Regions from separate parts of the Streptomyces sp. NPDC033845 genome, predicted to be linked through region 2. Evidence: riboswitches for the same ligand, from Rfam matches in the RefSeq annotation. Region 2 holds a riboswitch; the other holds the start of a gene.
The links. A riboswitch is a leader RNA that binds a small molecule or an ion and turns the genes downstream of it on or off. The one in region 2 is predicted to bind glycine.
Positions count from the first base shown of each region.

Region 1 (3,399 bases), on a different contig from region 2:
TCGAGCCGGGCACCGAGCGGGAACTCCTCGCCCCCATGCCGGTGCGCACCCTGCCCGGGGTGGGTCCGGCCACCGGGGAGCACCTGCGGCGGGCCGGGATCACCACGGTGGGGGAGCTCGCCGAGGCCGGCGAGGACGAGCTGGTACGGATGCTGGGCCGCTCGCACGGGGTCGCCCTGCACCGGATGGCCCTGGGGCTGGACGACCGGGCCGTGGTCGCCGAGCGGGACGCCAAATCGGTGTCCGTGGAGGACACCTTCGACGTGGACCTGCACGACCGGGTCCGGATCCGGACCGAGGTCCAGCGGCTGGCCGACCGCTGTGTGGGGCGGCTGCGCGGTTCGGGGCACTCCGGCCGGACCATCGTGCTGAAGGTCCGGCGCTACGACTTCTCCACGCTGACCCGCTCGGAGACGCTGCGCGGGCCCACGGACGACCCGGCCGTGGTCCGGGAGGCGGCCGACCGGCTGCTGGCCGGGGTGGACACCACCGGCGGGGTGCGGCTGCTGGGGGTCGGGGTGTCGGGGCTCGCGGACTACACCCAGGAGGACCTCTTCGCGCAGAGCGGGGCCACTGGGCCGGACGGGGTGCCCGCCGCCCCGGGGGAGCCGGAACCCGTACCGCAGGAGCCTGCCGGGCCGGGCGCCGAGCCGGAGCCCGAAGCCCCGCAGGAGCGGCACTGGGCGGCCGGAAGTGACGTACGGCACGCGCTGTACGGGGCGGGGTGGGTCCAGGGCAGCGGGGTGGGCCGGGTCACCGTGCGGTTCGAACAGCCCTGGTCGGCGCCCGGGCGGGTGCGGACCTTCCGGGTCGAGGACCCGGAGCTGGAGCCCGCCGAACCGCTCCCGCTGCGCGAGCCCGTCGACCCGCCCTGACCTGACACAGGGCGCGGATCAGGGCCGGTTCAGCCGGCCGGGTCCTCCTCGCCCGCCAGCCGGCCGAAGTCCTGCCGGAAGTCGCTGGGCAGGGCCACGTCCAGTCCGTAGTGGTGGTAGAGCTGGAGCTCCTGTTCCGGGGAGAGGTGGCGGCCGACCCCGAAGTCCGGGGCGTCCTTGATCAACGAGCGTTCGAACGGCACCCGCAAGGCGTCGTTGACCAGCTCACTCGGCTCCAGCGGGACGAAGGCGTCCCGCCCGAACAGACCCGTGCGCACCGCCGCCCACTCGGGGATTCCGGTGGCATCGTCCAGATACACCTCGTCTACGGTGCCGATCTTCACGCCGTTCCGGTCGAACGCCTTGCGGCCGATCAGGCTGCGCGGATCGATGTCGGTCTGCACGGTCCCTCCAAATGGTCGCAACTCCTCCGTAAGCACAACGAAAGTGCATTTCCGGGGGGAGGGCCAGTCGAGGGAGGCCGGAAGGCCCCGGATCCTCGCTGGTAGGCTGGGTGACGGCTGCTGACCCTGTGCGGGAGAGTCCTCCGAGCGAGCACGACGGAGGCGCCGAAGGAGCAAATCCTCCCCGGAATCTCTCAGGCAGACGTACCGCACGGACGAGGCCACTCTGGAAAGCAGGGCTGGGCGTCGGGACCGCAGTGCCGGCACTCGTCCTCACCGACGGTGAAAGTCGTCCGACCCGGGAGAACCCCGGGCGAGCCGGCGAAGCTCTCAGGTTGAGATGACAGAGGGGGAGGCCGTCCGGGCGTCCTCAGTGGCGCCCAATCAGGTCGTGCAGACCAGGAGGCCTCCGTACATGACCGCCAACCGCATTCCGCTCTCCCAGCTGGAGCGTGGCATCCCCTTCGAGCAGCGTCACATCGGCCCGGACGCCGAGGCGCAGGCCAAGATGCTCGCCCAGGTCGGCTACGGCTCCCTCGATGAGCTGACCGCCGCCGCGGTACCGGATGTGATCAAGAGCGCCGAAGCCCTGAACCTGCCCTCGGCCCGGACCGAGGCCGAGGTGCTGGCCGAGCTGCGCTCGCTCGCGGACCGCAACCAGGTGCTCTCCTCCATGATCGGTCTCGGCTACTACGGGACCTTCACCCCGCCGGTGATCCTGCGCAACGTCATGGAGAACCCGGCCTGGTACACGGCCTACACGCCCTACCAGCCGGAGATCTCCCAGGGCCGCCTCGAAGCCCTGCTGAACTTCCAGACCGTGGTCGCCGAGCTGACCGGGCTGCCCACCTCCGGCGCCTCCCTGCTCGACGAGGGCACCGCGGCCGCCGAGGCGATGACCCTGGCCCGCCGCGTGGGCAAGGTCAAGGGCGGGGTCTTCCTGGTCGACGCCGACACCCTGCCGCAGACCATCGCGGTGATCGAGACCCGCGCCGAGCCCCTCGGCATCGAGGTCGTGGTCGCCGACCTGTCCGAGGGCATCCCGGCCGAGATCGCCGAGCGCGGCGTCTTCGGCGTGGTCCTCCAGTACCCGGGCGCCTCCGGCGCGGTCCGCGACATCAAGGCCGTCATCGACCAGGCGCACGGCATCGGCGCCATCGTCACCGTCGCCGCCGACCTGCTGGCCCTCACCCTGCTGGCCTCCCCCGGCTCCCTCGGCGCCGACATCGCCGTCGGCACCACCCAGCGCTTCGGCGTCCCGATGGGCTTCGGCGGTCCGCACGCCGGCTACATGGCCGTCCAGCAGCAGCACGCCCGCTCGCTGCCCGGCCGCCTGGTCGGCGTCTCCGTGGACGCCGACGGCAACAAGGCCTACCGGCTGGCCCTGCAGACCCGCGAGCAGCACATCCGCCGCGAGAAGGCCACCAGCAACATCTGCACCGCGCAGGTGCTGCTCGCCGTCATGGCCGGCATGTACGCCGTCTACCACGGCCCCGAGGGCCTGAAGACGATCGCCCACCGCACCCACCGCTACGCCTCGGTGCTGGCCGCCGGTCTGACCGCCGGCGGGGTCGAGCTGGTGCACGGCTCCTTCTTCGACACGATCACCGCCAAGGTGCCCGGCAAGGCCGCCGAGGTCGTCGCCGCCGCCCGCGAGGCCGGGGTCAATCTGTTCCAGGTGGACGCCGACCAGGTCTCCGCCGCCTGTGACGAGACCACCAGCCGCGCCGACCTGGCCGCGGTCTGGGGCGCCTTCGGGGTGACCGGCGACGTGGAGGCCCTGGACGCCGCCACCGCCGACGCGCTGCCCGAGGGCCTGCTGCGCTCGGACGCGTACCTGACCCACCCGGTCTTCCACCAGCACCGCTCCGAGACCGCGATGCTGCGCTACCTGCGCAAGCTCTCGGACAAGGACTACGCGCTGGACCGCGGCATGATCCCGCTGGGCTCCTGCACCATGAAGCTCAACGCGACCACCGAGATGGAGTCGGTCACCTGGCCCGAGTTCGGCCAGCTGCACCCGTTCGCCCCCATCGAGCAGGCCCAGGGCTACGCCACGCTGATCACCGAGCTGGAGGAACGTCTCTGCGAGGTCACCGGCTACGACAAGGTCTCCCTCC
Region 1 is NZ_JBVIRI010000002.1:9,357-12,755, forward strand. Features, by position in the region: gene ACZ50K_RS04170 (DNA polymerase IV) at 1-875, shown strand, start outside; gene ACZ50K_RS04175 (PRC-barrel domain-containing protein) at 905-1,279, opposite strand; glycine riboswitch at 1,401-1,499, shown strand; gene gcvP (aminomethyl-transferring glycine dehydrogenase) at 1,695-3,399, shown strand, end outside.
Region 1: linked by a shared signal. The riboswitch ahead of gcvP (aminomethyl-transferring glycine dehydrogenase) and the one ahead of gcvT (glycine cleavage system aminomethyltransferase GcvT) in region 2 are both predicted to bind glycine.

Region 2 (3,399 bases):
AGCTCGTGCAGAGGGGTGTTCAGTACAGACATCAGGTTCCCTAGGTCTCGTACGACCGGCCGGTGGCTCAGCCCGCGAAGTCGGTGTACTCGTCGGCGGAGAGCAGGTCGGCCGGCTCGTCCGTGATCTTCACCTTGAACAGCCAGCCACCCTCGAACGGGGCGGTGTTGACCAGCGCGGGGTCGTCCACGACGTCCTGGTTGGCCTCGACGATCTCACCGGTCACGGGGGCGTACAGGTCGCTGACCGACTTGGTCGACTCCAGCTCGCCGCAGGTCTCCCCGGCGGTGACGGTGTCACCCACCTCGGGCAGCTGGGCGAAGACGACGTCACCGAGCGCGTTGGCCGCGAACTCGGTGATGCCGACCGTGGCGACGCCGTCCGCGTCGACCGCGGTGACCCACTCGTGTTCCTTGGTGTATCGCAGCTGCGTGGGGTTGCTCATGGCCTGATTCTCCTGGATGGGGCGAGTGCGGATGAACGTTGGTCTTGAATGGTGAGACGGGTCCCGGTACGGGGAACCGTCACTTCTGCCGCTTGTAGAACGGCAGCGCCACGACCTCGTACGGCTCATGGGTACCGCGAATGTCCACGCCGACGCCGGAGGTGCCGGGCGCGGCGTGCGAGGCGTCCACGTACGCCATGGCGATCGGCTTGCCCAGGGTGGGGGAGGGCGCACCGGAGGTGACCTCGCCGATGACCTTGCCGTCGGCCACCACGGGGAACCCGGCGCGCGGCACCCGGCGGCCCTCGGCGATCAGGCCGACCAGCTTGCGGGGGGCCTGCGAGGCGGCCCGCTCGGCGGCGGCCTCCAGGGCGGCCCGGCCCACGAAGTCGCCCTCCTTCTCGAACTTCACGACCCGGCCCAGACCCGCGTCGAACGGCGTCAGGTCGGTGGTCAGCTCGTGCCCGTACAGCGGCATGCCCGCCTCCAGGCGCAGGGTGTCGCGGCAGGACAGGCCCGCCGGCACCAGGCCCACGCCCTGACCGGCCTCGGTCAGCGCCTGCCACAGCTCCACGGCGTGCTCCGGCTTCACGAACAGCTCGAAGCCGTCCTCGCCGGTGTAGCCGGTGCGGGCGATCAGCGCGGGCACCCCGGCCACCGTGCCGGGCAGCCCGGCGTAGTACTTCAGACCGTCCAGATCGGCGTCGGTCAGCGACTTCAGGATGCCGGGGGACTCCGGGCCCTGCACCGCGATCAGCGCGTACGCGTCGCGGTCGTCGCGGACCTCGGCGTCGAACCCGGCGGCGCGCTCGGTGATCGCGTCCAGCACCACCTGGGCGTTGGAGGCGTTCGCCACCACCATGAACTCGGTCTCGCCGAGGCGGTAGACGATCAGGTCGTCGAGGATGCCGCCGTCCTCCACGCAGATGTGCGTGTAGCGGGCGCGGCCGACGCCGACCGTGGAGATGTTGCCGACCAGCGCGTAGTCGAGGACCTTCACGGCCTCCGGGCCGGTCAGGGTGATCTCGCCCATGTGGGACAGGTCGAACAGACCGGCCCGGGTGCGGACGGCGTTGTGCTCGTCGCGCTCGCTGCCGTAGCGCAGCGGCATGTCCCAGCCCGCGAAGTCGGTCATGGTCGCACCGAGCGAGCGGTGCAGCGCATCGAGGGCGGTCAGGCGGGGGGCATTGCTCATGGGTACGGCTCCCAGGTCCCAGGGCGTCGACAAAGGCATGGCGAGGACGATCCTCCCCATCTGTCATCGGAACCTGAGAGGTTCGCCGAGAGTTCCTGAACATGACGGATCATGCCGGTGTGGGGAACGGATCTCGGCTTGCACCTTGGGTGGAGCCGCCGCGGGCGGCTCGCTTTTCAGATCTGCCTCATCCACGCGGTACGGGGCCTGAGAGATTCAAGGGAGTTCTTGCTCCTTCGGCGCCCGGTCCGTCGCACGGCGACGGCTTCCGGGACTCTCCCGCGCGGATTCAAGCGGCCGGTATGCAGTTGGTGTCCAGATGGCGCACATCATTGCACGGCCCGGGGGCAGATGGGCGGGCGGGCCCGAAAGCCGACCGGTCGGACGGTGGTTCCGGCCCGTCCCGGACCGGAACCATGTCCACCGGATTACCGTCTCTTTACACTCGGTGGGAAGGGTCCTGGTGACCCGAGGCGGGGGAGGCGATCACTGTGCGGAGACCGGACGGACCTGATGGATCGAGCGGGCTGGGCGGGCTGAGCGGATTGGGCGGACGCGGCGGGGTCGGGGGACCGGCTGCGGCGGTGGCGGCGGTCCCGGCGCAGCCGGGCGCGCGCGGCCCCGAGGCGCTCCGGCCGGCCGTGGCGGGCTTGGCGGGCGCGGCGGCCGCCGTCGAGGGCGCCGTCCCCGGATACGTGCGCGACCTGCGCGGCGGCGGCCGCCCTCCGGCGGAGCTGCGGTTCGCCGACGGGGACGTCGTGGTGGTCTCCGGCCTGCCCGGCGGCGGCAAGAGCACCCTGATCAAGCGGACCGTCGAGGACGGCGGGATCGACTCCCAGGACGTCCGCGAGCGCTGGGAGGCGATGATGCCCGCCCGGCTGCCGTACGCCGTCTACCGCCCGCTGGTCCGGGTGGCGCACTACGCCGGGCTGGCGCGGGCCCTGCGGTCCGGCCGCTCGGTGGTGGTCCACGACTGCGGCACCCAGAGCTGGGTCCGCGGCCTGCTGGCCCGCGCCGCCCGCCGCCGCGGCCGGGCCCTGCACCTGCTGCTGCTGGACGCCAGCCCGGCGGAGGCCCTGTCCGGGCAGGCGGCCCGCGGCCGCGGGGTCTCGGCCTACGCCTTCGCCCGGCACCGGGCCGCCGTGACCCGGCTGCTGCGCGGGGCCGAGGCCGGGCGGCTCCCGGCCGGCTGCACCACGGCCACCCTGCTGGACCGGCCCGCCGCCAACCGGCTGACCCGGATCACCTTCGGCCGATAGCCCCCACTACGCTCGGGCGCGGACGCGGGTACGCGGACACGCGCGCGGAGATCGCGGACGCGCGGAAACGCGGCGCAGCGCGCGGACACGCGGCGCAGAACACCTAAGGAGACGTGCGAGATGCAGGGCAACGGCTGGCCCGCCAACGAGCTGGAGCGGGTGCTCGGCGCCTTCCTCGGCCACCCCGAGGCCGGCGGCCGCATCCTCCGGACACTGGCCCGCAGCGAGCTCTGGGTCCCGCTGCCCGAGGGCGGCGCCCCCGACAGCGCCTCCCTCCGGCTGCCCACCATGGAGATCGGCGGCGACGCCTACGTCCCGGTCTACAGCTCCGAGGCCCAGTTCCTGGCCTGCGTCGGCCCCGGCATGGACTTCGCCGTGGTCCCCGCCGTGGAGTTCGCCCGCGGGCTCCCCCCGCAGATCGGGGTCGCCGTGAACCCGGAGGGCGCCGTCGGCGTCCCGCTGCCGCCGCCCGCCGTGGCCGAACTGTGCCGGTCCGGCGG
Region 2 is NZ_JBVIRI010000003.1:85,220-88,618, reverse strand. Features, by position in the region: gene glyA (serine hydroxymethyltransferase) at 1-32, opposite strand, end outside; gene gcvH (glycine cleavage system protein GcvH) at 68-445, opposite strand; gene gcvT (glycine cleavage system aminomethyltransferase GcvT) at 525-1,640, opposite strand; glycine riboswitch at 1,827-1,932, opposite strand; gene ACZ50K_RS07435 (AAA family ATPase) at 2,282-2,899, shown strand; gene ACZ50K_RS07430 (enhanced serine sensitivity protein SseB) at 3,020-3,399, shown strand, end outside.